Regions from separate parts of the Vibrio pomeroyi genome, predicted to be linked through region 3. Evidence: predicted binding sites of a transcription regulator. Region 3 holds the regulator's gene; each other region holds the start of a gene.

Region 1 (10,262 bases), 1.8 Mb from region 3:
TCGCTGATCGAATCTGGATTTCAGCAGTTGCGAGCTCCCCTTCTTTGAGATATTCAATCGCAGATTCAACCAATGATTGTGATTTCAACCACTGCATTCCTTCCTGATCTGCCAGCGTTTTGATTTGATCTAGGCATGTCATTACGGCTTTAGCATCTTGTTGATGTTGCGCCACATTGGACAAGATCATGAGTCGGTAGGCTTGATAAATGGCTAAGTCTTCAGCAGCGCTTAACTTTGGCAGCTTGTTAAGCTCTTTTGAGGCAAAAATAGGATCACTGCGTGACAATTCGAGGATATGAATCAGCTTTTTCCCATATTCTGTTTGGGAAAGCTCTTTCTCAGGGGTGTAGACAGAGGTGTCATGGACTTGAGGCTTGCTCAAATCAACCTCGTTTAAAGGATACAAAAGATAAAGACCAAGCACGGCACTCATTGTAACAACGAGCAGAAACGATCCTAAAACGTTGTTTTTATTCATATATCAATGCCGTCATAGATTGCATGCTTATCTTAAGGCTCACTTATTGAAATGGGTTATGCAGTATACCCGAGCAATATACAGATTAAAATGTTGTCTATTGGTCGAACTGAGTCGTGTTTTTCTCATTAATTGGAATAATCAGGCGACTTTCTTGATTTAACGCAGACAATCATCCTACAAAAAGGCGTTATAGTGATTTTCCTGTTCCTATAGCCGTGACTTCTAAGGAAAGAGCGGAACCATAATGAGAATTAACAATGACCCAAATTAATGAACAACGTCTTGTCGACCATTTCTGCGATCTTGTGAAAATCGATAGTGAATCACGCAACGAAAAAGCTATCGCTGAAGCGCTGGCTGAGCAGCTAGGCGAACTAGGCTTTGACGTACATAAACTGGCTGTTCCAGAAGAAGTATCAAACGGTTTCAACATCTACGCGCGCTTAGATGGCACACTTCCAGGTAGCACAGTATTCAGCTGCCACATGGACACAGTAACGCCAGGTATCGGCATTGAGCCAATCATCGAAGACGGCATCATCCGCTCAAAAGGCAACACAATCCTAGGCGGTGACGATAAGTCTGGTATTGCGGCTATCATGGAAGCAGTTCGCGTAATCCAAACTGAAGGCCAAGCACACAAAACGATTGAAATCGCATTCACAGTATTCGAAGAAGGCGGTCTATTCGGTTCTTTGAACTTCGATATGTCTTACATCCAATCTGAGCACGCAATTGTACTAGATACAGGCGGCCCGATCGGCACTATCGTAAATGCAGCACCTGGCCAACAGAAAATCGTTGCGAAGATCAAAGGTCGCCCTGCTCACGCTGGTCTAGCACCAGAAGAAGGCATCAGCGCAATTCAAGTGGCAGCAGACGCGATCACTAAGATGAACCTGCTTCGTATCGATGAAGAAACAACAGCAAACGTTGGTATTGTTGAAGGCGGTCAAGCGACTAACATCGTAATGCCAGAACTTAAAGTGGTTGCTGAAGCGCGTTCTCTAAACGGAGAAAAGCTAACTGCACAAGTTGAGCACATGAGCTCGACATTCGAAGAAAGCGCGAAGCAATTCGGTGCTGAAGTAGAAATCGAATCAACTCGTGCTTACGATGCGTTCGTTATTGCTGATGATCACCCGCATATTCTTTCGATCAAATCAGCATTCGAGAAACTTGGCGTAACGGCAAACACCAAACGCACTGGTGGCGGTAGTGACGCAAACAACTTCAATGCTAAAGGTCTAACAACCGTTAACCTATCGACTGGTATGGCAAAAGTTCACACCACAGAAGAGTACATCGCAGTGAAAGACATGGTCGCTATCACTGAGTTTGTTGTCGCTTACGTAACACAATAATCTTATTTGTGAGCTAGATGGTGAACATCATCTAGCTGATATCAAAAAGCCGAGTCCACATGTGACTCGGCTTTTTATTATCTGAATTTAGCCAGAAGTTCGAATCTAGAAACCCCTACGCTTCCAAAACTGTCCTTCATCTTTTGCTACTAGGTCGAATGTCTTGTCTGCAATGATGTTACCTTTTAGCTCGACCGTCATACGCCATTTACCGAGCTTGTTTGAGACAGGTGCCCAAATGGTGTCACCTAGGTAGAAATCCCAGTCATTGTTGCCGACGTACTCTTCGCCATCGAACGGTTCAAGTACTTCGCCTTTGTCGGTGGTGATGTTCGGATGGTAGATGCAGTAACGGATCTTTTCGCCTTTTGCTTTTTTGATATTCAAGATATAGCCAAACTCAACGTCAATTTCAGCATCGACCGTAGTGGTAAACTCTTGGATTTTTGGAAGGTCTTTAGATTTAGAATCCCATGTGGAATAAATACCATAAGAAGTCATGTCGACTACAACAGAGCGCTTTGCCATTTGAATCGTTACCTTGGTGTTGTTCTATTAATTTAATCTATGTGCCATTCAGCCAATCAAACTGGAGAAGCACGAGGCTATTCTTGCCAATCTTTCGCCATTCGCTTAATCACTGAAGGTTCAATGTCGTGAATAGTGCCATATTGCTCTCGGCATACTTCTATAACCAAATCCGCTTTGTATTTAAGCGCAAGTTGGCGATAGGCTTTCATTTCCCACTGTTTGATGAAGGTATTTGAGACCACAACATCAAGACCTTGCTTTAGACCATTTTCAGCCGTGTTCTGACACCACTCATGAGCCTGCTGTAACTGCCTAGGATCAAAACGGTACTCACCTTGTTCATTCACATAATACATGTCCGCCTCGACATGTAATGCATCGTAGGTTTTCGCTTTTGTTGACTTACCCGAACCGGGCAACCCTCGAATGAGTATTAACTTCATCAATCACTTTACAGGCTAATTTGAAAACATGAGTTTATCTTAATTAATAACGGGGCGCTCTGAAAACTGCCCCTATCCTACCCACTTATACAACTCTCCAAGCATTACCCGAATCGACAAACAACGTGATGATATGCCTTAAAAATCGATGTGTTGCTTCTGATAAAAAACACAAATAATTTACAACTATCCATTTTGTATATCGACAAGCGTATTAAACTACTATAGATTTAGATGTATAGACGTCTACATATCTAGCTTAGGGAGAAAGCTTTGCCTATTCGCATTCCAGATCAATTGCCAGCGTCCGATGTTCTTCGTGAAGAAAACATCTTTGTGATGCCGCTATCAAGAGCATCGACACAGGAAATTCGTCCACTTCGAGTCTTGATCCTCAACCTAATGCCGAAGAAGATTGAAACTGAAACTCAATTCTTACGCCTACTATCAAACAGCCCATTGCAAGTGGATGTTGAGCTGTTACGCATTGATGACCGACCAAGTAAAAACACACCAACTGAACACCTAGATAACTTTTACCGCCAATTTGAGATGGTAAAAAACCGTAACTTTGATGGACTAATAATCACTGGCGCTCCGTTGGGTTTGGTTCAATTTGAAGATGTTATCTACTGGGATCACCTGAAAACCATCATGGAGTGGGCTAACAAGCATGTTACGTCCACACTTTATGTATGCTGGGCTGCTCAAGCGGGCTTAAAGCTTTTGTATGATTTGCCGAAGCGTACTCGTAAAGAGAAGCTGTCCGGTGTTTACAACCACGAGATTCATAACCCTTACCACCCAATTCTGCGTGGATTTGATGATACCTTCTTAGCACCACACTCTCGATATGCGGATTTCTCACCAGAGTATCTAGCAGAGCATACCGACCTTGATGTACTTGCGACTTCAGACGTGGCGGGTGTGTACCTGGCGGCAACCAAAGACAAGCGAAACGTGTTTGTGACTGGTCACCCTGAATACGATGCTCATACGCTTCACAATGAATACATTCGTGATTTGGGTGAAGGCATGGAGCCTGTTATTCCAATTAATTACTACCCAAACAACAACCCAGACAACAAGCCTGTTGCGAGCTGGCGAAGCCATGGACATTTGCTGTTCTCAAATTGGCTCAACTATTGTGTTTACCAACAAACGCCTTACGATTTGGATCACTTCAGCGAAGAGAACTTCACTAAAGACGATTAATAACAAGCTTTTTAATCAGTCCCTTAAAGCTGCGCTCGGTAAGCTATTGATTAGTCGAACTATAACAATAGCCTATCGGACGCAGCTTTTTTATGGTGAGTGGGTCGCATTCCACCATTGATTTACCACCTTATGTTAGCCAATTTCATATGATTGTCTGGTGTTCATAAGGAGCTTCACATGTCTGCCAAGTCATTGTTTTCATATTCCCGATTATCAACAAGTGTTGCACTACTCGCCTCTCTATCCATGCTTGGCTGTGTTTCTGTCACCGAAGGCCCGCCCAAAATAGAAAGTGACCCTATCGCGATGTCTGAATCTCGTATTGAATTAGGCTTAGGCTACATGGGGCAAGGTAATATGGTCAGAGCGCGCGAGAACCTAGAACTTGCCATCCAACACGCACCCAGCTATTACCGCGCCCGCCTCTCCATGGCGCATTATTATGAACAAGTAGGCGAAGTCGATGAAGCAAGATCCACGTATCGAAAAGCGCTGAGTTTAGATTCAAGAAACGGAAATGTATTGAATAACTACGGTACGTTTTTGTGTAAACAAGGCGAGTATGAGCAGGCTGACAAATACTTCAACAGAGCTATCGACCAACCCTATTATTATCTCGTATCTGCCAGTTATGAGAATGCGGCCTTTTGCGCGTTTAAAGCCGGTAATACTGACCAAGCAAAGTATTACTTCACACGTGCTATTGACCACGATCCGAATCGAGCAAAGTCGATATTGCAGCTATCAAAGATTGAAGTAAGTGAAGAAGATTATAATGACGCAAGGCTTCGTCTGTTCAAGTTCCACCAGCGCTATGGCTATCAAATTCCATCCCTTCAAATATTGATCGATCTAGAAAACAAAACGGGAAACAGTGCACTTGAGAAGAAGTACCAAACCAAGTTAGATGAGTTGCTCTCTACTTAGACTCACTAGAATATAAAAAACGGGCTTGTTGAATAAACAACAAGCCCGTTTTCTTATTCAAGCTATTAGGTACATTCTGGTATTAAAGTGTTATTTAAGTGCAATCCACTCTTGTCTTTGCTCGTCGTCCATAAAGGTCCACGCTACAAAGCGACTCACCTTTTGGCCTTGCGACATCTCTACTACTTTCACTTGTTTTGCTCTCAACTTACCAAGCTCTGAACGAATCATGTCTACGTTGTCTTTCTTAGAAATCAGAGTCGTAAACCACAGCACTTGCGTTGCAAACTGCTGGCTCTCTCTCGCCATTTTCATAATGAAAGCCGCTTCACCACCTGGACACCATAACTCCGCTTTTTGACCACCAAAGTTTAAGGTTGGCTTGTCTTGCTTCGCCTGCGATTTTTTAGATTCTGGCTTGAATGACTTACCTGCTTTCTTAGCTCGGTTTGCTGCTAGATTATCAAGCTTACGCTGTGACCCTTTTTCCGCTTCTTCTAAAGAACCGTGGAATGGAGGGTTACAAATAGTGACATCGTAACGTTCATTATCCTTAATCACGCCTTTAAAGATGGCTTCAGAGTCTGCTTGCAAGCGCGCTCGGATCTTGCCTTTTAGGTTCGCGTTACTTTCTGCAATGAAGTTTGCAGTTTTGATGGATACAGGGTCAACATCTGTGCCCGTACAACGCCATTTGTATTCAGTCGTACCAATGATTGGGTAAATACAGTTTGCACCAACACCAATATCCAACGCCTTCACAGAAGCATGATTATAAGGTTCGCCTTGACCATCGCTGTTAAGAATGTCTGCCACTCTATGAATGTAATCCGCTCGGCCTGGGATTGGCGGACATAGGTAACCCGCGGGAATGTCCCAATGCTTAACGCCATAATGATGCGCTAGCAGTGCCTTGTTGAGTAACTTTACCGCCAATGGTTCAGAGAAGTTGATCGTATCTTCACCAACAGGATTCTTAATCAAGTGCTCTTTCAACTCAGGTAATGCGGCAACTAGTAACTCGAAGTCGTAGCGACCTGTGTGCTGGTTTCTCGGGTGCAGTCCGCCCACTGGTTTAGCATTATTCTTGTTACGTTTCGAACCACCCGTACGTTTCGAGCCAGAAGGCTTTTGCGAACCGTTCGATCTATTTGATGCGCTCTTATTCGAAGTGCCTTTCTTAAACGGTGCTTTACCCGCTCCGCCTTTATTATTGGTTGGTTTACCAGAAACGCGCTTGGATTTATTCTGTCCAGCCGCTTTTGAATCCGCACTGTTACGGTTTTTATCAGAGGCGCTGTTTTTCGACAGGCTTAGCGTAGTTCTATTTTGTGATTGGCTCATTGGGCTACTTCTTTAAATCTAAATACATCATGAATAAACGGGCATCCAATTCAAGTTGGTGATATTCCGGTTCCATGTGACAGCATAGTTGGTAAAAGGCTTTGTCGTGCTCTTTCTCTTTGATGTGCGCCAGTTCATGCACGACCAGCATTCGAAGCAACGGCTCTGGTGCATTTCTAAAGACACTGGCGATACGAATCTCATTCTTCGATTTGATCTTGCCACCGTGATTCTTGGCAACGTAAGAGTGAAGGCCTAATGCATTATTGATTAGGTGTATCTTCCCGTCATAAATCACTTTGCTGATCGGTGGTGTTTTCTTCATGTAGCGATTTTTAATCTCAATCGCATAATCAAAAAGAGCTTTCTCGCTTTTTATTTCATGATTATTTGGATAGCGAGCTTCAAACCACGGCACCAATTTACCCGACTCTACAAGTTGAGTCACAGGGTCGATAATGTGCTTAGGATAGCCTTGAATATAGCGTAAAGAAGGATGCATTCTGAAAGACCGTACAAGTTACGCCACGACAATACGTTGTGGTCTTGAAAATTGAGCCGCATAGTGTAACTGATCACACTTTTCTAATCACCTAGGATTCGTTACACTTTAGCGAGATTCACCAAGAGAATGAAAAAATGAAACGTGTTGTATTGTACGTCGCAGACAAATGCCCACACTGTAAAGATGCCCAACGCTATTTGGACTCTAAGAAAATTGTTTACCGCCTAACGAATGCAAAAATGCAACGTGGCCGTAAAGAGTTACAGGCAATGGGTGCTCGCTCTATCCCTGTACTGAAAATCGGCGACCAAGTGATGGTCGGATGGAATCAGAAGAACTTCGATAAGATGTATAACTCTAAGAACACCTAACGTACTCTGAGCCGTCATACTTCTATACAGCTAAGCCCGCAGATCCGAATAAGGATCTACGGGCTTTGTTTTATACTCTTATAACAGCCAGTTACCAACCTTGAGCAAGGTTAACCTTTTACTCTTAAACACGCACCGCAAGCAGCGCACTTGTACCTTTCTTTAATACCCAAAAATCTGTCCAATATTGTTCGGTGAACTCTAACGAGCCTTTGATCTTTACACGTACATTTCATTGTTCTGCGATTACCAAATTAATAACTGATTGGTAAGCAATATGTCTTAGTAAATCTCAGGTAACCATATCGCAGGACACACGTTTTTCTGTAAATAATATAACTAACATTAAAACTATCATATCAAAACAAATCTTAAAGCTACTTACCTTAAAAAACATTAGGTTAGACGAAGAGACTACTAACAAATCGATGAGGACAACAGGTGAAATAGGATGAATGTAATTTGAAGAGTTTGAATTAGATTTGAATATAAATCGACTAATCGACAACCAAACACACTTTAGACGATAAATGCGGGACTGTTCGACAACGAAAAACACTAGACCCGTTAGATACAGGCCTATATGACAAAGCGAAGATAAAGACTAATGTGTACTAGCTTTAAATCGGATTAATTATTAGCCTTTAATTTTGAAGACCGTACCACAATTGACACACTGGTATCGCCCCTTAATACCGAAGAAACGATCCATAAACGTTCGATGAATCCTAACCAGTTTTTGCTCTTTACATTCACATTTCATAAAATCAGTATGCCATACTCAAAAGGTATAGTGATTATTGAGTATTACACGTACTTAGTAAATTATAAGCCGTTAATATTTAAGACTCAAAACGTGACACCAGTCGCAACTCGCCCGCTAAAGTGTGACCTTGGTTCAAATTACTAGCTCGTTTGACAAGAATTCATCACACATACTGCTTTACGAAATCAATAAAGGTTCGGTCTGCTTTCGACAAATAACCCTCCTTCCTCCAAGCCAATGAGAGATTAAGTTTCACAGGATCTTTGAATGGCACGCCTACCACATCTTCTTCGTACTCTGTGACTAAGCTTAGCAGTGCCGTAATCGCGAATTCCCGTTTCACGATAGACAGAATCATCGGTAATAAGTTGGTCTCGAACGCGATGGTCATATCTAGATCGTATTTCTTGCAGGTCGCATCAATAAAATCCCGGTGGAAATAACCCGACTTGAACATGATCAGCTCTTGAGCGAAAAACTCTTCAAAAGTAATGGATGGTTGCGATGCTAATGGGTGTTCTTTGCCTACAACGGCTAACATCTCAGAACTAAGTAGGTGGTCGGTTTCGAGATCATCTGGCACATTTTCATGATTGATCACCCCAATATCGAGTTCACCGTTTAATAGCATCTCGCGTATCGAAGCTGTACCCGCATCAATCAGCGTTAACTTCAGGTTTGGGTATTGGCTTTTAAAGGCCATCACCACCTGTGGGAAAAAGTAACTCCCCATCATGCTTGGTGCTCCTAACCGCACCTCACCTTTCTCCAACCCCTTTAACTCGTTCATCGCAAGCTGCGCATCATCAAACTGTTGGGCGATTCGCTTGGCATGCTCAAACAACACCTTTCCCTCTTCGGTTAAGGTGACAGATTTGTCTCCGCGACGAAATAGAACTAACTCCAACGTTTGTTCGAGTTTTTTTATGGAGATACTCAATGCAGGCTGTGCAATATGCAGCGCTTTAGCCGCCTGCGTGAAGTTGCCAAATTGAGCTACGGCTAGAAAATGTCGAAGGGGTTTTGATTCAAGCATGCTGATATATTAAATATATAGAGGTGATATTTTTAATATATTTCTTTAATCACCATTGTGCTGATAACTTGTTCACAAATAGCTTAATTACTCGTACAGGCGCTACGTAGATGTTTGATAAAGGCAGTTCTCAATACAAACGAATCACCCAATCATTGGCGATTGGTTCGTTTATCATTTTCTGTAACCTCTACCTTTTTCAACCTATCTTGCCGCACATGGCAGAACACTTCCAAGTATCAGAAACCCAAATCAACTGGTTGTTTGCTGCTACAACACTCGGCCTTTCGATTAGCTTGGTACCTTGGGCAATTGCCTCTGAAACCTTTGGTCGTAAACCTATCATTCTGTTCAGCCTGTTCGCTATCCCATTAATAGGGTTAAGCATGGTGTTCACGACTACCTTGCTACAACTCGTAATTGCGCGCGCGTTCATGGGCATCGCAGTAGCAGCGTTTGCTGGTGTGGCGGTTGCTTATATGGTCGAAGAGTTAACACCCAAAGCCTTTGCTGTCGCGATTGGCGGTTATATTGCGGCCAACTCTTTAGGTGGCATCTTCGGGCGTGTATTAGGCGGCTTAATCACAGACTATTTCGATTGGCATGCAACGGTGTTGTTTTTCGTTGTCGGTTCATTGCTTGGTGCACTCTTTATTGCCTATCGCTTGCCTGACCAACAGAATTTCAAACCTCAAAAAGGGCTGTTCTTTCATCACAACCGATCAGTCGTGATGCACTTAAGAAACCGTACTTTGTGGCTTGCTATGTTGATTGGCGGCGCCAACTTCGCCCTGTTTGTTAACCTGTACTCTGTAATGGGCTTTAGACTGGTATCCGAACCGCACTCAGTACCTGTTGGTTTGGCCTCACTCATATTCCTTTGTTACTTGGCTGGTACTGTCAGCTCTAAGCTATCCAACAAATGGACACTTCGCTTTGATCCTTTAAACGGAATCTTAATGGGCGTGTGTATCAGCTTAATCGGAATGTTGGTTTCTGCTGTCGATAAAGTGCCGTTCATGCTTGCAGGTTTACTACTGATTAGTGGCGGAGCCTTCTTCGCACATACCCTTGCCTACTCTTGGGTGAGCCAAAAAGCCCCAAGCGCTAAGGCTACAGCGACCGCGCTCTATCTGGTTCACTATTATATTGGCGGTAGTTTAGGTGGATTCTTGCTCTTGTACTGCTGGCAGTTATTTGGCTGGAACGGTGTGATAGCGGGCGGTTCTATCTTCTATGTCGCGATATTTGCATGGGTCTATCAGTTAAAACA
Region 2 (10,262 bases), 510 kb from region 3:
GCTTCTTTGAACGCTACTGCTTTACCAGCGATAACGTGCATTAGAGGACCACCTTGGCCGCCTGGGAATACTGCTGAGTTCAGCTTCTTGTAAAGATCTTCGCCTTCGTTAGAAAGGATTAGACCACCACGAGGACCAGCAAGCGTTTTGTGCGTCGTTGTAGTTACTACGTGAGCGTGTGGAACTGGGTTCGGGTAAACGCCTGCAGCGATTAGACCTGCTACGTGAGCCATATCTACAAACAGGTAAGCACCTACTTTATCAGCGATTTCACGCATGCGCTTCCAATCACAGATTTGAGAGTAAGCAGAGAAACCACCGATGATCATCTTAGGCTTGTTCTCGATAGCCAGCTTTTCCATCTCTTCGTAATCGATTTGACCCGCTTCATCGATACCGTAAGGGATGATGTTGTAAAGCTTACCAGAGAAGTTTACTGGAGAACCGTGAGTTAGGTGACCACCGTGCGCTAGGCTCATACCTAGAACCGTATCGCCTGCATTTAATAGTGCCATGTATACAGCGTTGTTTGCTTGAGAACCTGAGTGAGGCTGTACGTTTGCGTACTCTGCACCAAATAGTTCACATGCACGTTCAATTGCTAGAGTTTCAACTTTGTCTACGTACTCACAACCACCGTAGTAACGCTTGCCTGGGTAGCCTTCAGCGTATTTGTTTGTTAGCTGAGAACCTTGAGCTTCCATTACACGTGGGCTTGTGTAGTTTTCTGAAGCGATAAGTTCGATGTGCTCTTCCTGACGAAGAGTTTCTTCTTGGATAGCTGCGAATAGATCCGCATCGTAATCAGCAATGTTCATGTCACGCTTAAGCATCTGTATCTCCTGACTCAGATTGTACTGAAAGTTTCAAAAAAACCACACAACGACCGAAAGCAAACGTTTCCGTCACCGTTTTGATGTGACGCATTCTACATAATTTGATCTAGGTCATAAAGAGCTAATTGCAATTTTATCATGCAGTTTTTTCATAATCACAAATAAGATTCATCATGGTTATTAAGCTTATCCAACCAAAGATGACGCTTACTGTCAATTTTACGATTTACACCCTGTAAAACGCAGATTACATAGGTTTACCTTAATTTTGCCCCTCTAGCTACCGAAAGCTAAGGTTTTTCTCTACTATGCACGCCTTTATTGGTTAGGTAATTATAAAAACGATGGAAAAACACTCACGTAAAGAAGATTGGGTAGCAATCCTCACTGGCACGTTTTTAGTGGCGTTAGGCGTCTTCTTTTTACAGTCAGCGAACCTGCTTACTGGTGGCACTACTGGCTTGGCTCTGCTTTTGAGTCAATTTATGCCAGTAACCTTTGGTATTTTGTACTTTATTGCTAATTGCCCATTCTACTTATTAGCATGGAAACGATTTGGCCGTCACTTCGCAATAAGCAGTGCCATATCAGGGGCTTTAGTGTCTGTGTTTGCCGATCATTTATACTTGGTGATTTCATTAGAAGTTCATAATGAGATTTACTGCGCTGTTGCAGGCGGCCTGTTGATGGGCTTAGGTATGCTGATCTTATTCCGTCATCGCTCAAGTTTGGGTGGCTTCAACGTCTTGTGTTTGTTCATTCAAGATCGCTACGGTATCTCAGTGGGCAAAACCCAAATGGCTATTGATGCGTGTATTCTGTTTGCATCATTCTTCTTCGTATCGCCTTGGGTGATTGCAGTTTCTGTATTGGGCACTGCGGTATTGAACATCGTATTAGCGATGAATCACAAGCCTACACGTTATTCAGTGAACTACGCGTCTTAGCGTTCACACCTGCTCTATCGCCTATCGTCGCTGGCTACTCGACACTCTAGCTGCAGACTCAAAGTACGATAATCCAGACTATAACTAAAACAAAAAGGCTTTGGGGAGCTCTCCAAAGCCTTTGTAAAAGCCCAATCCTTTAAGGGGAATAGAATCAGGCTTCTTAAAATGAAACAAGGTTAGCCTTCAATCAAGAGAATACGAGTTTCGTAAGGACGTAAGACTTGATGATGTACTGCTACTGAAGTGTTCGCTTCTTGATAGTTAGACAACAAACTCTTTGCCTTACTCATATCAAAACGTTCCGGTAAAACGCACTCCGCCTCTTCACCGTAGTAGTTATTAATACACAACAAAGTCTGACTATCAGTCTCGCGAGAATACGCAAATACCGATGGGTGCTCAGGCAATAAATCTTTGTAGCTACCATGAGTAATCACTGGCACTTCTTTACGTAACTCAATCAAGCTCTTGTAGAAGTAAAAAACAGAGTCTTTATCTTCTAGCGCTTGCTCAGCGTTGATCTCAGTGTAGTTATTTGCAACATCTAGCCACGGCTGAGCTTGTGAAAAGCCTGCATTGGCTTCACTGTTCCATTGCATCGGCGTGCGAGAATTATCACGAGATTTCTGCGCCAGAATCGCCATCATATCTTGATGCGCCACACCATCACGATTGACCATGATGTCATACATGTTGGTGCTCTCGACATCGCGATATTGGCAGATCTCGGTGTAACCTGGGTTGGTCATACCAATCTCTTCACCTTGATAAATATACGGCGTGCCTTGCATCATGTGTACAGACGCAGCCAGCATCTTGGCCGACTCAACACGATACTGCTGATCATCACCTAAGCGGCTCACTACTCGCGGTTGGTCGTGGTTACACCAGAACAATGCGCCCCACCCTTTGCCGTTCAAACCTGTTTGCCAATGATTGAAGATCGACTTGAGCTGCAAGAAATCAAACGGCGCATTGGTCCACTTTTCACCATTGGGGTAATCCACCTTAAGGTGGTGGAAGTTAAACACCATCGATAGTTCGCTGTTATCAATGTTTGAGTACTGTTGGCAATGCTCGAGTGTCGTTGAAGACATCTCGCCTACTGTGACGCTACCATATTTCTGGAATACCGCTTCGCTGATCTCTTTCAGATATTCATGCACTCGTGGGCCATCAGTATAAAAACGACGACCATCACCGATATCATCGTTAGGGAAATCTTGCTGTTTCGAAATCAAGTTGATCACATCCAAGCGGAAGCCATCAACGCCCTTCTCAGCCCAGAAGCTGATGACATCTTTCACTTCTTCGCGTACAACCGGGTTCTCCCAGTTGAGGTCGGCCTGCTCTTTCGCGAATAGGTGTAGGAAATACTGCCCAGTCGCTTCATCCATTTCCCATGCATTACCACCGAACTTAGACTGCCAGTTGGTGGGAGCTTGACCGTTTACAGGATCTTTCCAGATGTAGTAGTCGCGGTATGGGCTGTTTTTGTCACCCAATGCCGACTGAAACCACGCATGCTCGGTTGAGGTGTGGTTTACCACGATATCCATTACGATACGGATACCACGTTGGTGCGCTTCAGCCAGCAATAGGTCGAAGTCTTCCATGGTGCCGAATTGCGGGTTAATCGCATAGTAATCTGAAATATCGTAGCCGTTATCGATCATTGGGGATGCGTAAACTGGGGTTAACCAAATTGCATCCACACTCAAGTGTTTAAGATAATCCAGTTTTGAAATGATCCCTTTGATATCGCCAGTACCTTTACTGCCACTATCACAAAAGCTCTTTGGGTAGATTTGATAGATGGTTGCGGTTTTCCACCAACTTTCATCATGCTCAGTCATCGCCATCTCTAACACTCACTTACCAGAAAATATAAATAAAAAATCACCATGTGAATCATGGTCGAATAGCCGTTATAACTAAAAGAAAAAGCTATAACTAAGAGAAAAAGCGATGGCTCACTTTGGAGTCATCGCTTATTTAATGCATTACGCGTTGGCAGTTTCTAGCTCGCCCTTCATCTGTGCTCGTTTATAGAAGAACAGTGTTAACGTGACGGGTAGTACAATCGCCACCAGCATTGCAATTAAGTAAACAGACCAATATTGCGGTTGAATCGATAAGATGCCCGGCAAGCCACCAACACCGATACCATTCGCCATCACTCCTGCACTACCACAGATTGCAGCCGCTGCAGCACTGCCGATCATTGCGCTCAGCATTGGGAATTTGTATTTAAGGTTGATGCCGTACATCGCAGGCTCTGTTACACCTAAGTAGGCAGAGATTGCAGCTGGAACCGAGATGTCTCGTTCGCCTTCGTGTTTGCTTAAGATGATGATGCCGACAACCGCTGAAGCTTGTGCAATATTTGATAGCGCAATCAAAGGCCAGATTGGTGTGCCGCCTAAGTCTTGCATCAGTTGTAGGTCGACGGCGTTGGTTGTGTGGTGAATACCTGTAATAACCAAAGGTGCGTATAGGAAGCCAAATACCACAGAACCAAGAATCGCAAAATCACCAGTCATTGCCGCTTTAGCCGCGAATGCCACGCCATCGCCTAACATACGGCCAAATGGGCCAATGAAAGCGTGCGCTAGAATCACAGACAAAATAATCGACACGAACGGCACGACAACAAGGTAGAGGTAAGAAGGTACAATACGCTTAAGGTTGGTCTCAATGAACGCCAGAGCCACGCCCGCTAGCATCGCAGGTATCACCTGAGCTTGATAGCCGACCTTCTCAATCACGAACAAGCCAAAGTCCCACACCTCAGGTACAGATTTACCTATCATGTAAGCGTTCATCAATTGCGGGGAAACCAAGGTCACACCGAGCGTGATACCCAAAATAGGGGTTCCGCCGAGTTTCTTAACCGTCGCCCAACACACACCAACCGGCAGGAAGAAGAAAATCGCTTCGCCAATCAGCCACAAGAAAGAGTGAACGGTTGCCCAGAATTGGCTGATTTCAACGAGGGTTTTGCCGTCGAACATGCGAATATCGCCAATCACATTACGGAAACCAAGAATCAAACCACCAGTAATGATGGCAGGCAGCAGTGGTACGAAAATTTCGGCTAAATGGGAGATACCACGCTCAAGGAAGTTCATGTTCTGACGAGCAGCAAGCTTAGACTCATCTTTTGATGACGCCTCTTTACCCGTTTGCTCAATCAGAAGTGCGTACACTTCATCAACCTCTGTGCCAATCACGACTTGGAATTGACCTGCGTTCGTAAAGCAGCCTTTTACCAACTTCAGCTTTTCTAGTTCTGCTTTGTTCGCTTGGTCCGTATCATTCAATACAAAACGCAGTCGAGTCAGACAATGGCTGACACTCGCAATATTCTCTTTGCCACCGACTAACTCGATAAGACGCGCAACGTCTTGCTTCGCTATCTTACTCATACTACCCCACCCTGGTTTCATTCAATTACTCATCTAAACCATGCAGCAACAACCACTCAAGATTTAGATTTATGGGAACATTCCCAATTACGGTTATTATAATGCCCGCATGAATGATAAATTAAAATGGGAACAGTCCCATTAATTGAAAGAGATCACACTCTAATTTTAATCTAAGCGGTTAGATTTCGCTTAATTGAGTGGATTATAGAATCGGAGATTGGGTGTGATGAGAGATCTCTGAATTGCCTAAAAGCTGAGAGATCAATAGATTAGCCGCCAACTTACCTGCAGATTGGTAGCCAGGATCAATGCTAAATACACGAGGGAACAAGAAAGAGAGAAGATCATTACCACCAACGCCTGTCACAACCACATCTTCACGTTGTAGTTCTTGTAGACGCTTGATCACACCAAGAGCCAATGTATCACTGGCACAAACAAGTGCTTGAGTTGTAGGAGTCAGTACTTCATCCACCAGCTGATAAGCGCTTTCATGATGAAGTTGGCCAGTACGATAGTTCGCAATCAGTCCAGTGCTTTCGCACCAATCTAGATAAGCCTTAAGACGCAGCTCACCGGTTGATTTATCACTAGGATCAACACCAATAAAGCCGACATCTGAGATCCCCTGATCCGACAGATGCGCTAACGCACTATTGATCACCTGTTGGTTATCGTAATTAATCGACGTTACGTTCTCGGTATCCAGAGCAATAACCACGGCCTTGTGTTCCCACGCTTCGATTGCAGGAATATCGCAGTCAGTAAAGCCAAACACAATGATGCCATCCACATTGCGACGCTTAAGAACCTGAAGATGCTCGTTGGCTTTGTCTCTGTCGAGTTGGCTTTCCATGATCACCACGTCGTAATCCGCTTGATACAACTCAGCCAACATGGTACTTACAGCTTTGTTTTCAGAGGGAGAATCTAAACGAGAGATGATCACACCGATGACTTTTTGACTGCCACCGCGCATTGATTGCGCAGACTTTGAAGGCGTGTACCCAGATTCTTGAATTACTCTTTCCACCCTTTCACGGGTTTCAGGTTTCACTTTAGGATCATTGGTCAGAACGCGAGATACGGTTGACTTACCAACACCGGACAGCTTAGCAATATCGAGAATAGTGAGTTTTTTGCTCATAAAAAGTCTAACGTTAAAGGGAAGAGAAGAAAAAGTGAGAGTAGGTTCCCTCACTTAACTGTTTGTAAAATATAGCAGTTCTTACTATGACTTACTTTTGGCAATTACGATAGACCACACGGCCAAGTTCGAGGCGTGCGTCATCACCTTTAGTACGCAAAGTGATTCTGTTAATCATCTCTGAGGTGCCATCATCTAGAATGTATTTGGTGCCTGAGCCTGCCGGTACTTGAGTCAATTGGTACTCGTTATCAGGTAAACGTAATACTGCTTTTTCATTACTAAGGTAAGCCACATCAAACGACACGTCAGACTCACATTGATAAGTCACGAATTGATTATCCGATGCTGCGTTATCAGGGGTTGCTGATTTAGAGCACCCGACCAATGCTACCGTACATAGAGATGCTACCAACATAGCTTTCATACTTCGTTCCTCATCTTTATATAGTCAATGACACTTAGTTTAGTCTCAGGTTAGGAAAACCTTATTGATAAGTAAGTGCCTAGTGATAGGTAAATACCTTAGTGACAAATAAACGCTTAGCCTTTTAAGAAAGCAGGTACATCTTTAATGCTATCAAGTACCACACTAGCTAGCGCTTCACCCTTTTCAGTGATTGGCTTACCGGTTCTTACCAATACTTTAGTGCTAACACCTGCGGCTTCTGCAGCCATCATGTCTTCAGCCTTATCGCCAATCATCACAGAGTTAGCCATATCAATCTTCAGAAAGTCACGAGCAGAAATGAACATACCTGGCTTTGGCTTACGACATTCACAATCTTGCTTGTAATCACCAATGCCGTGTTCAGCGTGGTGAGGACAGTAATAAATGCCATCGAGCTCGACACCATTATCAACAAAGTTCCAATCCATCCACTGCGTTAAAGAAAGAAAACGGTCTTCGCTAAACATGCCACGAGCAATGCCTGACTGGTTAGTCACTAGCACCAATAAATAGCCCATATCTTTAAACGCTTTCGCCGCTTCAAACACACCGTCAATGTATTCAAAGTCATGCTCATCATGTACGTAGCCGTGATCAACGTTAATCACACCATCACGATCTAAAAAAACAGCAGGTTTAGACAAAATTTTGTTCTCTATCAACTCTCTATTAATCATTAATTATTACACGCTTTATTTGCTTCATCACTATCTATTTAGTTTTGCGTTCGTTAACGATTTGTTTCCAGCTTGGCCATACAATCGACGTTTAGCCGTCTAGACGTAAAAATATCTATTGACTTAGATCATAGAACACCATAGCATCGTCTGTAAATCGAGCGAGCTATCGACATATTATTCTGTTCTACCTGCACGGGTTTCTCTATGATTAAAGTGAATCAAGTCAACAAGGTTTTTTATCAAGGCACTAAAGAAATCAATGCCTTAATTGATATCAACCTCCACATTCCTCAAGGTCAAATCTTTGGAGTCATCGGCTCTTCAGGTGCAGGCAAAAGTACCCTAATCCGCTGTGTAAATATGTTGGAAGCGCCAACTTCAGGTGAAGTGATTGTTGACGGTATCGACCTGACAAAACTCAGCAAATCTGAACTTAGCGAAGCGCGCCGTAACATCGGCATGATTTTCCAGCACTTCAACCTGCTGTCTTCTCGTACTGTATTTAACAATGTAGCACTGCCTTTAGAACTTGCTGGTAAAGATAAAGCGGTTATTGAAGCAAAAGTGAGTGAGTTACTTGAACTCGTTGGCTTGGCGGATAAGCGTGACACTTACCCTGCAAACCTAAGTGGCGGTCAAAAGCAGCGTGTTGCGATTGCTCGTGCACTGGCCTCTGACCCGAAAGTACTGCTGTGTGATGAAGCGACTAGCGCACTGGATCCTGCAACCACTCAATCGATTCTTGAGCTACTCCGTGAAATCAACCGTAAGCTGAACATCACTATCCTGCTTATTACGCACGAGATGGATGTAGTGAAAAGCATTTGTCACGAGGTGGCGATCATTGGCGGTGGTGAATTGGTAGAGAAAGGCACAGTTGGTGACATCTTTGCTCACCCTAAGACTGAGCTTGCGCATCAATTCATTCGTTCAACGTTGGATCTGACGATTCCTGAAGATTACCAAGCACGCTTGCAAGAGACTCGCGTAAACAGCAGCTACCCACTGGTACGCCTAGAGTTTACGGGCGCAACGGTTGATGCTCCGCTGATGACTCAGATCGCACGCAAATTCAATATCGATGTCAGCATTCTAAGCTCTGACCTTGATTACGCCGGCGGCGTGAAGTTCGGCATGATGGTTGCCGAACTGTTCGGTAATGAAGCCGATGATAATGCTGCTATCCAATTCCTACGCGACAACAATGTAAAAGTAGAGGTGCTTGGTTATGTCCTTTAGTTTCAACGAGATTGCTGACTGGATCAGCCTTAACGGTAACCTTCTATTAGGCGCAACAGGCGAAACACTCTACATGGTTGCTGTTGCAGGCATTGTTGGCTTTGCTGTCGGTATTCCATTAGGCGTGATTCTACACACGACTAAAAAAGGTGGCCTGTTAGAGAACACCAAAGTAAACAAGATTCTAGGTGCGATTGTGAACGTGGGTCGTTCAGTACCTTTCTTAGTGTTGATGGTTGCAATTATCCCACTGACTAAGATGCTGATTGGTACCTTCATCGGTACAACCGCTGCGATTGTTCCACTAACGATTGGCGCTATTCCATTCGTGGCTCGACTTATCGAGAGTGCGCTACTTGAAGTACCAACAGGTCTAGTAGAAGCGGCTCAATCAATGGGCGCAACACCAACACAAATCATCAATAAGGTTCTGCTTCCTGAAGCACTACCGACTATTATCAACTCAGTAACGATTACGCTAGTGACGCTGGTGAGCTACTCGGCAATGGCAGGTACGGTTGGTGGTGGTGGCCTAGGTGATGTCGCGATTCGTTACGGATTCCACCGTTACGATGTGACTATCATGGCTATAACGGTAGTGATGTTGATTGTGCTTGTACAAATTATTCAATCAATCGGTGATTCATTAGTTCGCCGTGTTGACCACAGATAAAGACTCAGCGTTAAAACGCAAACTATCTAAGACAAGAGTCGTCTGAACCAAATTAAATAGATTTATTAAAAGGAGATTATTATGAAATTTAGCCTTAAAGGTTTACTTACTATCGCAGCAGCGGCATCAGCGCTAGTACTAGCAGGTTGTGGTGATAAAGAAGTGGATACTTCTAAAGTAAAAGTTGGCGTAATGGCAGGTGCTGAAGCACAGGTTGCTGAAGTTGCAGCTAAAGTAGCCAAAGAGCAGTACGGCCTAGACGTTGAACTGGTTACTTTCACGGATTACGTAACACCAAACGCGGCACTGGATGACGGCTCTATCGACATCAACGCATTCCAACACGCACCGTACCTAGATCAGCAAGTAGCTGACCGTGGTTACAAACTGACTATCGCTGGTAACACGTTTGTTTACCCTATCGCTGGTTACTCTAAAGAAGTGAAGTCTGTAGACGAAATCCAAGACGGTGCTCGTATTGCGGTACCAAACGATCCAACAAACCTAGGTCGTTCTCTACTGCTTCTTGAGCAGCAAGGTCTTCTTGAGCTTCGTGAAGGTGCTGGTCTTCTAGCAACCGTTCGTGACATCGTTAAGAACCCTAAGAACCTAACGATTGTTGAACTAGACGCAGCACAACTGCCACGTTCTCTTGATGATGTAGCGCTTTCTATCATCAACACAACTTACGCAAGTTCTATCAACCTGACTCCACAAAAAGATGGCGTATTCGTTGAAGACAAAGATTCTCCTTACGTAAACCTAATCGTTTCTCGTGAAGACAACCTAAACGCTGAAAACGTTCAGAACTTCGTTAAAGCTTACCAAACTGAAGAAGTTTACAACGCAGCTTCT
Region 3 (10,262 bases):
GATCTAGCAGGCGATGAGCACGAAGCTTACCGTGCAATCCTGAAGAACCTACGCACTCTGCTGAACAACACGCTAGAAGTGCTGGATGCAAAACTGCATGACACTGAGGTTCCGAAGAAAGAAACACTACAGAACATCGACCAACTTTGGACTCCGCTTTACGCGTGTTACCAATCGCTGCACGAATGTGGCATGGGCGTAATCGCAGACGGTTCTCTGCTTGATACCCTACGCCGCCTAAAAGCGTTCGGTGTGCACCTAGTGCGTCTCGATGTTCGTCAAGAAAGTACTCGTCACTCAGATGTACTGTCTGAACTGACTCGCTACCTAGGCATTGGCGATTACGACCAATGGAGCGAGCAAGACAAGATTGCTTTCTTAACCAATGAATTAAGCTCTAAGCGTCCATTACTTCCTCGCGATTGGGAGCCATCTGAACAGGTTAAAGAGGTTTTAGACACCTGTAAGGTCATTGCAGCCCAACCTCGTGAAGCCTTCGGTGCTTACGTAATTTCTATGGCTCGTACAGCATCAGATGTACTGGCTGTTCACTTGCTACTGCAAGAATGTGGCTGCCCATACCGCATGGACGTATGTCCACTGTTCGAAACGCTAGACGACTTGAACAACTCAGAAGCGGTAATGAAACAGCTGATGAGCATCGACTTGTACCGTGGCTTTATCCAGAACCACCAGATGGTGATGATCGGATACTCTGACTCAGCGAAAGATGCCGGCGTAATGTCTGCAGGTTGGGCTCAATACGATGCAATGGATAAGCTGGTTAAGGTTTGTGATGAAGAAGGCATTGAACTGACTCTATTCCACGGTCGTGGCGGTACGGTTGGTCGTGGTGGTGCGCCAGCGCACGCTGCTCTTCTTTCTCAGCCACCTAAGAGCTTGAAAGGCGGTTTACGTGTAACTGAGCAAGGCGAAATGATCCGCTTTAAGCTTGGCTTACCAGACGTTGCTGTAAACAGCTTCAACCTTTACGCAAGTGCGATTCTAGAAGCAAACCTTCTGCCGCCACCGGAGCCAAAACAAGAGTGGCGCGACCTAATGGAAGTGCTGTCTCAAGTCTCTTGTGAGGCTTACCGTAACGTGGTTCGTGGCGAAGAAAAATTCGTACCTTACTTCCGTCAAGCGACACCTGAACTGGAGCTAGGCAAACTGCCTCTTGGTTCTCGCCCTGCTAAACGTAACCCGAACGGCGGCGTAGAAAGCCTACGTGCGATTCCATGGATCTTCTCTTGGAGCCAAAACCGTTTGGTACTTCCGGCATGGCTAGGCGCTGGTGAAGCGATTCAATACTCAGTAGACCAAGGCCATCAAGCCCTTCTTGAAGAGATGTGTCGTGAGTGGCCGTTCTTCTCTACCCGTCTGGGTATGTTGGAAATGGTGTACTCGAAGTGCAACATGGAAATCGCTAAGTACTACGACCAACGTCTTGTTGATGAAGAGCTATTGCCGTTAGGTGAATTGCTGCGCGAACAACTGCAAAAAGACATCAAAGCCGTGCTAAATGTTGAGAACAACGAGAACCTAATGCAGAGCGACCCTTGGGGACTTGAGTCAATCCGCCTACGTAACATCTACGTTGAGCCACTAAACATGCTTCAAGCTGAGCTGCTTTACCGTACTCGTAAGTGTGAAACACCACCAGCAGAGCTTGAAGAAGCGCTAATGGTGACGATTGCAGGCATTGCAGCAGGCATGCGAAACACTGGTTAATTAGTGATTCCTACTATACAATAGACAAAAGGTCGCCTAGTGCGACCTTTTTATTTCACAAAATAAGCAATACTGAGTTTTTTGTCAGTTTTTTGGGTTATTTTGTCCATGTATTCTACTTTATGCTTATTATTTAGATATACTACTGCTCCGCTGCGGAAACACTCCAAAAAAATAATCTGCAGCATCTTGACCAATAAACTGGTCAACCTAGGTGATAAACGGCTTTGTAAGGTGACATAACCAACCGATGAGTTGGTGCTACTTAGACATAACCAATATAACGTGCCATTAGAAGCACACTTGTTGTTTAAGTATTTGTTTACTGTTTACCATTTGGATTTCAGACATGTCATTACCACACGTAATTCTAACCGTTTTAAGTACACGCGATGCTACTGGTTACGATATCACAAAAGAATTCTCCGCAAGCATTGGTTACTTCTGGAAAGCTAGCCACCAACAAGTTTACCGCGAGCTAAATAAAATGGCTCAGAACGACCAGGTAACTTGCGTGCTTGAGCCTCAAGAAGGCAAACCTGATCGTAAAGTTTACTCTATCACTGATGCTGGCCGTGGCGCGCTAGGTGAATGGTTTGAACAACCAACTGCACACCCAACCGTTCGTGACGAGTTCTCAGCTAAGCTAATGGCTTGTGCTGTACAACCTTCTGACGCTTACCGTGTACAACTTGCTGAGCTAGTAGAAGAGTCTCGCAAACTGGTTTCTCACTACCGTGAAATCGAAGCGGCTTACTACGCAACGCCATCAACACTAGACAAGCAAGCACGCCTTGAGCGTCTTACTCTTCGTCGTAACCTACTTATCCGTGAAGCATGGATTGTATGGGCTGAAGAAGTACTGCTTGAACTTGGCGCTCTTGCTTAAGTTAAGCTAGAAGCTAGAAGCTAGAAGCTAGAAGCTAGAAAAGCAAAAGGCTTGAACTCTTAGAGTCCAAGCCTTTTTTGTATCTATAGGATTTGAAATTTTACAGCCAGAGGCTTTTCACAAGCGCTTAGGCTTTACTTCTAGACTTTGCTTAAAGCGCAGCGACTTGCGGACGAACACCTAATGTGTGGCAAAGTGCGTAAGTCATTTCTGCACGGTTTAGCGTGTAGAAGTGGAAGTCTTTCACACCTTCGCGGCTCAGTGTACGAACCATGTCAATCGCTTGGCTAGCACCAACAAGCTGACGAGTCGTTGGATCATCATCCAAACCTTCAAACTGCTTTGCCATCCAACCCGGCACTTTTACGTTGTTCATCGCAGCAAAGCGAGATGCTTGCTTGAAGTTAGAAACTGGCAGGATACCCGGTACAATCTCAACATCAACGCCAGCCGCCACACAACGGTCACGAAAGCGTAGGTAGCTCTCTACATCAAAGAAGAACTGAGTGATGGCACGGTTAGCACCGGCATCTACTTTACGTTTTAGGTTAATAAGATCCGATTGAGCGCTTTTTGCTTCAGGGTGAACTTCTGGAAATGCCGCCACTGAGATATCAAAGTCGTGACGAGATTTAAGCAGCTCAACTAGGTCAGATGCGTACATCTCTGGCGCGCCGCCGCCTGCTGGAATATCACCACGTAGAGCAACAATGCTCTCGATACCATTAGCCCAGTAATCGTCGGCGATTTGAATCAGCTCTTCGCGGCTAGCATCAATACACGTTAGGTGTGGCGCTGCGACTAGACCTGTTTGGTTTTTGATTTCTTTAATGATTGAGTGGGTACGATCACGTTCACCCGAGTTTGCACCGTAGGTTACTGATACAAATTTTGGCTGAAGTGTTTTAAGACGGTGAACAGAATTCCACAGGGTCTCTTCCATCTTCTCACTGCTTGGTGGAAAAAACTCAAATGACACATTGATGTTGTCAGAAAGCTCAGCGATATTCTGATTTAAAGCGTCGATATGACTAGCGTGTGTGTATCCCATCTTACTCTCCCTGTGGCAAAAGCGACCACTAAAATCTCAAATCCTTAAACGACGTTTAGACGTCTATATGTCTGTAGAATGTATTGAATACGATTTAATGTCAACAGATCCATTATGAATTTTTCTCAAGTAGATCGTGAGTAAAACTCAAGTAGTTAGATGGCTCGCAAAGCAGAAATAATGTAGAAAAAAGGCTGAAAAACACATCGTGCTTTCAGCCTTATTTATCTTAGTGAATAGTATGCTATTTACGTACTAAAACAATTGATCTGAGTATCAGAACAGACTAGACATTCTGTTTAGGTCTGATTGAATTGCACCTGCCGTTACTTCTCGACCGGCACCCGGGCCACGAATAACCAATGGATTATCTTTGTACCATTTGCTCTCAATCGCAAAGATGTTATCGCAAGGCAGCAAGTTTGCTAGGGCGTGTTCTTTAGATAGGGCTTCAACGCCTACGGTTGCCTTACCATTCTTCTCTAAACGCGCTACGTAACGCAGTACCTTCTGTTGAGAGTGCGCTTTCTCTAAACGCTCAGCCAACTCTTCGCTTAACACAGAAGCCTTATCAAAGAAGTCATCTACCGACAGATCTTGCAACTCTTCAGGTACCAATGATTCCACTTTTACGTTTTCAGGCTCGATGTCTAAACCCGATTCACGCGCCAGAATCACCAGCTTACGCATCACGTCTGAACCATCTAGGTCAGCACGAGGGTCAGGTTCAGTCAGGCCTTGTTGCCATGCTAAGTCAACCAACTCGCTGAACGGCACGGTGCCATCAAACTGTTGGAACAACCAAGACAGCGTGCCCGAGAAAATGCCAGACAACGCAATAATGTCATCGCCACTTTCACGTAAGTCACGTACCGTGTGGTTAATCGGTAAGCCGGCACCGACAGTCGCGTTGTACAACCAATGACGGCTGATCTTCGCGAAGGCATCTTGTACCTGATGGTAGTACTCGCTTGATGCAGAGCCTGCCACCTTGTTCGCCGAAATCAGGTGAATGCCTTGTTGCGCGATTTGCAGATATTTTGCCGCAAGTACAGGGCTCGCAGTCACATCGAGAACCACTGCTTCGTCATAACCTTGAATAGAGCCTAAACGCTCTAACCAGTCGTTACCATTGTTGGCAATCGCTTCGTCGTCAAAGCGCTTACCTACCGAAGTCGCATCTATGCCTTGGTCATCGAACCAATAGGTTTGGCTATCAACCACGGCTACTAATTCAAAGTTCATTCCACGACGCTTTTCAAGTTCCGCTTTTTGCTCAGCAAACAGGCTTAACCAGCTTGAACCAATATTGCCCTTGCCACATAAAGCAATCGCAACACGCTTCTGCGCTTGGAATAGTTGAGAGTGAATACCTTTCACTAGGCTTGATGTTTCACTCTTGCGAATCACTGCCACTAAGCTCAAGCCAGAGTTAGCTTCTGAGATGAATTCAACCGGCGAGCTCTTAAGTTGTTGGTAGAAACCGTAACAGTGGTTCGGGTTCTTAGTCACGCCAGCACCCACGGCAGCAATCAAAGAGAAACCCTCTTTAAGCTTAATCTCAGCTTCAATCGCGTGATCTTGTAGATATTCTAAAGCGCCACCAGCGATCTCTTCTGTGTAAGCAAGGCGCAAACAGTGCTGATCCGGTTCAAGCTCATAAGCAAGCGGCTCGAGTTGAGCACGCTTAAGCCCTTCAAGCACTTCACTCTCTAGACGGTCAAAGTCATGCCCATGACCAAAGGTCAGCTGCACGATAAGCACTTCATCCAAAGATGTGATAATTTTTGCGCCACGACCCGATGCCAATACACGCTCTATCTGTGTAGAGCCCGCCTCAGGCTGATAGCTGCAGCGTAAACTTAAGTCCATAGCACTTTGAGCCACAGGCTGTAGCGTTCGACTGTGAAGCACTGGAGCCGCTAAACGAGCTAATTCACTCGCTTCATCAAGACGAAGCAGAGGCAATAAACACGCATCCGAGACCAAACGAGGGTCTGCGCTGTATACACCAGCTACGTCACTCCAAATCGTTACGCGTTCAACCTCAGCCAATGCTCCAATCACAGTTGCAGAGTAATCCGAGCCGTTACGGCCGAGTAGAACCGTTTCACCCTCAGTGTTTTGAGCCATAAAGCCAGTAATCACCACGCGGCAATGTGCATGCTGCGCCAAAGCTTCTTTAATCAGAGGGTAAGAGCGTGCGCGGTCAACTTCAGGTTGAGCGCCCACTTCTGCACGCAAAAAGGCACGTGCATCTTGAGCAACCGCTTGTAAATCATGTTGACACAACAAAGCAGCTAATAGACGTGAAGACCAAACTTCACCGTGTCCTAGCACTTGTGCTTTTTGCGCTTCGCTTAGAGGAGCCGTTAGCTCACCCAAAGCGGTAAATTCTTGTTGAATGGTGGCCGTTAGCTGAGCCGCAGACTCACCTTCAAGCAGTGCTTCAATCAGCTCAAGTTGGAACTGACGAAGTGCTTGCAAACATTCATGGGCAATACGACCATCTTTGTCGAGCGCTTCAACAAACTCAATCAAGCGGTTGGTTGTTTTACCCGCTGCCGATACCACGACCAAGTCAGTGGCTGATGAGTATTCTCTAAGAATGTTGACCACGCGCTGGTAACACTCAGGATTCGCTAAGCTGCTGCCACCAAATTTGTGTAGCTGGCGAAAGGTTGCCATTATTAACCCTCCCCTTCAGCGATAAAGCCTTGTGTCTTTTCAAACGCTTGCTTGAGGTCATCAATCAAGTCTTCTGCATCTTCAAGACCAACAGAAAGACGCAGTAACTGTTGAGAAACGCCCGCCTCTGCCAGTGCTTCTTCGCCCATCGCACGGTGAGTCATTGACGCAGGGTGGCAGATTAAGCTTTCCACACCACCCAGAGATTCCGCTAAAGAGAACAGCTCTAACTTATCAACAAAGTACTTAAGCGCCTCGAATGAGCCTGCAAACTCGAAGCTCAGCATTGAGCCAAAGCCAGACTGCTGCTTCTTCGCGATATCATGACCCGGATGTTCAGGAAGGCTTGGGTGGTAAATCGTGCCGACGAGATCTTGTTGCTGCAGAGACGCCAGAATTTCACGTGAACTCTCTTCGTGAACTCGCATACGCGCACCTAGCGTACGAATACCACGTAGAGTCATGTAGCTATCAAATGGTGTGCCGGTCGCACCAATACAGTTACCCCACCACGCTAGCTCTTCAGCGTGCTCTTCCGTTTTGGTGACAACAACGCCACCAATAACGTCCGAGTGTCCGTTGATGTACTTTGTGGTTGAGTGGATAACAAAATCCGCACCCAGTTCTAAAGGCTTTTGGAACACCGGTGTCAAAAACGTGTTGTCGACAGCAACCAGAGCACCAACCTCTTTCGCTTTACGACAAGTTTCTGCAATATCAACCACACGAACCAAAGGATTCGATGGTGTTTCAATTAAGATCAACTTTGGCTTAAGCGCGATCGCCGCATCCAGTGCCGTTTGATCCGATTGATCAACGAACAGAACTTTGAAGTCACCTTTGAGTGAGCGAGTGTTAAACAGACGGTAAGTACCGCCGTAGCAGTCGTGTGGTGCGATAATAAGATCATCGCCGCCTAAGAAAGCAGAAACCCATAAGTTTAGCGCCGAGGTGCCACAGTTAGTGACCACCGCGCCTTTGCCCGATTCAAGCTCAAACAGTGCCGTTTCTAATAAACCGCGGTTGGGGTTACCAGAACGGGTGTAATCGTACTTTGGCACTTCACCAAAAGCGGGAAACCCATAGTTAGTCGAAAGATAAATTGGTGGGACAACGGCATGGTGTTGCGTGTCTGACTCGATACCAGTACGTACTGCGATTGTTGCTGGCTTCCGGCTGCTCATAGGTGCTTCCTTACAAGTTTTGCGTCTGAGAATCACAGCAGCTTGTCGGCATTTTGCGGCTGTGTTAGATATATGTTATTCACTTTACTTTCATAAACGTGAGACGTCAACACTTCTAGACGTCTATATGTCTTTGCTTATGGCGGTAAATCCCGCTAAAATCACCACTATTAATTTATTCTAACAACTAAAGTGATGAAGGTACGCAATGGCCGACTGGAATGGTGAATACATAAGCCCATATGCTGAGCATGGAAAGAAAAGCGAACAAGTAAAGAAAATTACAGTTTCTATCCCTCTAAAAGTGTTAAAGGTTCTAACTGACGAGCGCACTCGCCGCCAGATTAACAACCTACGCCATGCAACAAACAGTGAGCTACTGTGCGAAGCCTTTCTACATGCGTACACAGGCCAACCACTACCAACGGATGAAGACCTTCGTAAAGACCGCCCAGACGATATTCCTGCTGAAGTGAAAAAACTGATGACAGAGATGGGTATCGAGTTCGAAGCGTTTGACGAAGAATAAAAACAACTCAGTCACTGCCTTCATTATTGATTCGCTCTAGCTGAACCCTATTGATCACATCGTGCATTGTTTTTATGACTGCGCTGTGAATGATAGACATAAAAAAACCGACTTCAGATGAGTCGGTTTTATTATTCTTTTGCGCTCAATAGAGCAGCAGCTATAAAAAGCTATTAAGCCATATAGTTAGCAGGCATCTCGATACGAGCTACGCCAGACTCAACAGCCGCTTCTGCTACTGCTTTCGCTACGCGAGGAAGTAGACGTGGATCCATTGGCTTAGGAATGATGTAGCCTTTACCAAATTCCAGTGCAGTTTCACCCGCCGCTGCCAGTACTTCAGCCGGAACTTCTTCTTTCGCCAGTTCACGAATCGCTTTAACCGCCGCCAACTTCATTTCGTCATTAATTTCGCTTGCACGCACATCTAGTGCACCACGGAAAATGAATGGGAAACAAAGTACGTTGTTTACTTGGTTAGGGTAATCACTACGGCCTGTACCCATGATAAGGTCAGAACGAACTTCGTGAGCAAGCTCTGGCTTGATCTCTGGATCTGGGTTTGAACATGCAAACACAACTGGCTTATCAGCCATCAGCGTTAGTGCTTCAGCTGGAAGCAGGTTAGGACCCGATACACCCAAGAATAGATCAGCGCCTTCGATAACATCTTCAAGCGTGCGCTTATCAGTGTTGTTTGCGAACAGCTCTTTGTATTCGTTTAGGTCGTCACGACGAGTGTGGATCACACCTTTACGGTCCAGCATGTAGATCTTCTCACGCTGAGCGCCACACTTAATCAGTAGTTCCATACATGCAACCGCTGCTGCGCCAGCACCTAGACAAACGATCTTACACTCTTCTAGCTTCTTACCTTGAAGCTCGATCGCGTTCAGCATACCTGCTGCTGTTACAATCGCTGTACCGTGTTGGTCATCGTGGAATACTGGTACATCACAACGCTCAATCAGACGACGTTCAATCTCAAAACAGTCTGGTGCTTTGATGTCTTCTAGGTTAATACCGCCGAATGTATCTGCAATGTTCGCAACTGTATCAACGAACTCATCGATTGTGCGGTGTTTTACTTCAATATCGATAGAATCTAAACCAGCAAAACGCTTAAACAGTAGCGCTTTGCCTTCCATTACTGGTTTAGAAGCAATAGGACCAAGGTTACCTAGGCCAAGAATCGCTGTACCGTTAGAGATAACAGCAACCATGTTGCCTTTACCTGTGTACTTATAGACGTTATCAACGTTCTGTGCGATCTCGCGAACAGGCTCAGCCACGCCTGGGCTGTATGCAAGTGCTAGGTCTTCTGCAGAGTTTGCAGGCTTCGTCAGTTCTACGGCAATTTTGCCTGGAATCGGGAACTCATGATAATCAAGAGCTTGCTGACGGAATTGTTCTTGAGGCGATAATTCTTGAGAGGATTGAGCTTGGCTGCTGTCTTCAGACATAGGTGTAGGTTCCTAGGATATTATTATTTGGGGGATCTTGTTCATGTTAATGGATGTACTTCAAAGTTCCTAGGTGGTTGAAGCCTCTGTCTCATTAAAAAACGAGATTTCACTACTAATAAGACCAGTGAGCAGTTGAAATTACTATCGCTTGTTGAACTTTCGTGCGGAATTTTAGTGGTGAATGATAAGCAAGGAATTGCCCTGCAATAGAATAAAGAGGCAACTTATCGTTAAGTGAGATGGATACTTGGATGGAAGTCAGTGATTTTACAAATTGCAGGCAACAAAAAAGGACACCGAAGTGTCCTTTTTATGTCTAAATAGCGAGAATTACTTCTTGCTAGAAAGAGCACCGAAACGCTTGTTGAAGCGATCAACACGGCCGCCAGTATCTACGATACGTTGCTTACCAGTGTAGAACGGGTGACATTTGTCACATACGTCTAGGTGGATTGATTCTTTTGCTAGCGTTGAGTTGAACTCAAATGTGTTGCCGCAAGAACAAGTAGCAGTAACTGCTTTGTATTCTGGGTGGATTCCAGCTTTCATGGGATAACCTCAAGTAGGCCGTGTCGCTATACGATTCTAAGCCGCACACCACACGTAGTTTAAAAAAGAAATAAAGACACCGCATTCGCACAAAAGAGTGACGAAGCCATACCTTTAAGGCGCAGTATAGTAATGAATCTATAAGGCAGGATCAACTGATTTGATACATTTTTCA

The links. Region 3 encodes MetJ, which represses methionine synthesis genes. Its sites were predicted from a motif close to TTAGACNTNTANANGTCTAA; they were not measured.
Region 1: a site for MetJ is predicted at 3,053-3,072, ahead of metA (homoserine O-acetyltransferase MetA). Genes of this name have one in related genera too.
Region 2: a site for MetJ is predicted at 7,584-7,603, ahead of metN (methionine ABC transporter ATP-binding protein MetN). Genes of this name have one in related genera too.

Annotation. Positions count from the first base shown of each region.
Region 1 covers NZ_AP025506.1:1,598,198-1,608,459, reverse strand. The annotation lists gene OCV12_RS07215 (tetratricopeptide repeat-containing diguanylate cyclase) at 1-481, opposite strand, end outside; gene OCV12_RS07210 (M20/M25/M40 family metallo-hydrolase) at 742-1,848, shown strand; gene OCV12_RS07205 (DUF3859 domain-containing protein) at 1,954-2,376, opposite strand; gene OCV12_RS07200 (ATP-binding protein) at 2,454-2,822, opposite strand; gene metA (homoserine O-acetyltransferase MetA) at 3,096-4,037, shown strand; gene pilW (type IV pilus biogenesis/stability protein PilW) at 4,218-4,967, shown strand; gene rlmF (23S rRNA (adenine(1618)-N(6))-methyltransferase RlmF) at 5,058-6,311, opposite strand; gene OCV12_RS07180 (YgjP-like metallopeptidase domain-containing protein) at 6,316-6,813, opposite strand; gene OCV12_RS07175 (glutaredoxin family protein) at 6,951-7,187, shown strand; gene OCV12_RS07170 (LysR family transcriptional regulator) at 8,117-8,989, opposite strand; gene OCV12_RS07165 (MFS transporter) at 9,100-10,262, shown strand, end outside.
Region 2 covers NZ_AP025506.1:2,836,716-2,846,977, forward strand. The annotation lists gene glyA (serine hydroxymethyltransferase) at 1-833, opposite strand, end outside; gene OCV12_RS12400 (YitT family protein) at 1,181-1,783, shown strand; gene treC (alpha,alpha-phosphotrehalase) at 1,963-3,648, opposite strand; gene treB (PTS trehalose transporter subunit IIBC) at 3,790-5,214, opposite strand; gene treR (trehalose operon repressor TreR) at 5,420-6,364, opposite strand; gene OCV12_RS12420 (MliC family protein) at 6,456-6,791, opposite strand; gene gmhB (D-glycero-beta-D-manno-heptose 1,7-bisphosphate 7-phosphatase) at 6,908-7,492, opposite strand; gene metN (methionine ABC transporter ATP-binding protein MetN) at 7,700-8,734, shown strand; gene OCV12_RS12435 (methionine ABC transporter permease) at 8,724-9,407, shown strand; gene OCV12_RS12440 (MetQ/NlpA family lipoprotein) at 9,489-10,262, shown strand, end outside.
Region 3 covers NZ_AP025506.1:3,349,287-3,359,548, forward strand. The annotation lists gene ppc (phosphoenolpyruvate carboxylase) at 1-1,731, shown strand, start outside; gene OCV12_RS14880 (PadR family transcriptional regulator) at 2,081-2,620, shown strand; gene metF (methylenetetrahydrofolate reductase) at 2,772-3,671, opposite strand; gene OCV12_RS14890 (bifunctional aspartate kinase/homoserine dehydrogenase II) at 3,948-6,359, opposite strand; gene OCV12_RS14895 (O-succinylhomoserine (thiol)-lyase) at 6,362-7,543, opposite strand; gene metJ (met regulon transcriptional regulator MetJ) at 7,752-8,072, shown strand; gene OCV12_RS14905 (malic enzyme-like NAD(P)-binding protein) at 8,246-9,535, opposite strand; gene rpmE (50S ribosomal protein L31) at 9,869-10,087, opposite strand.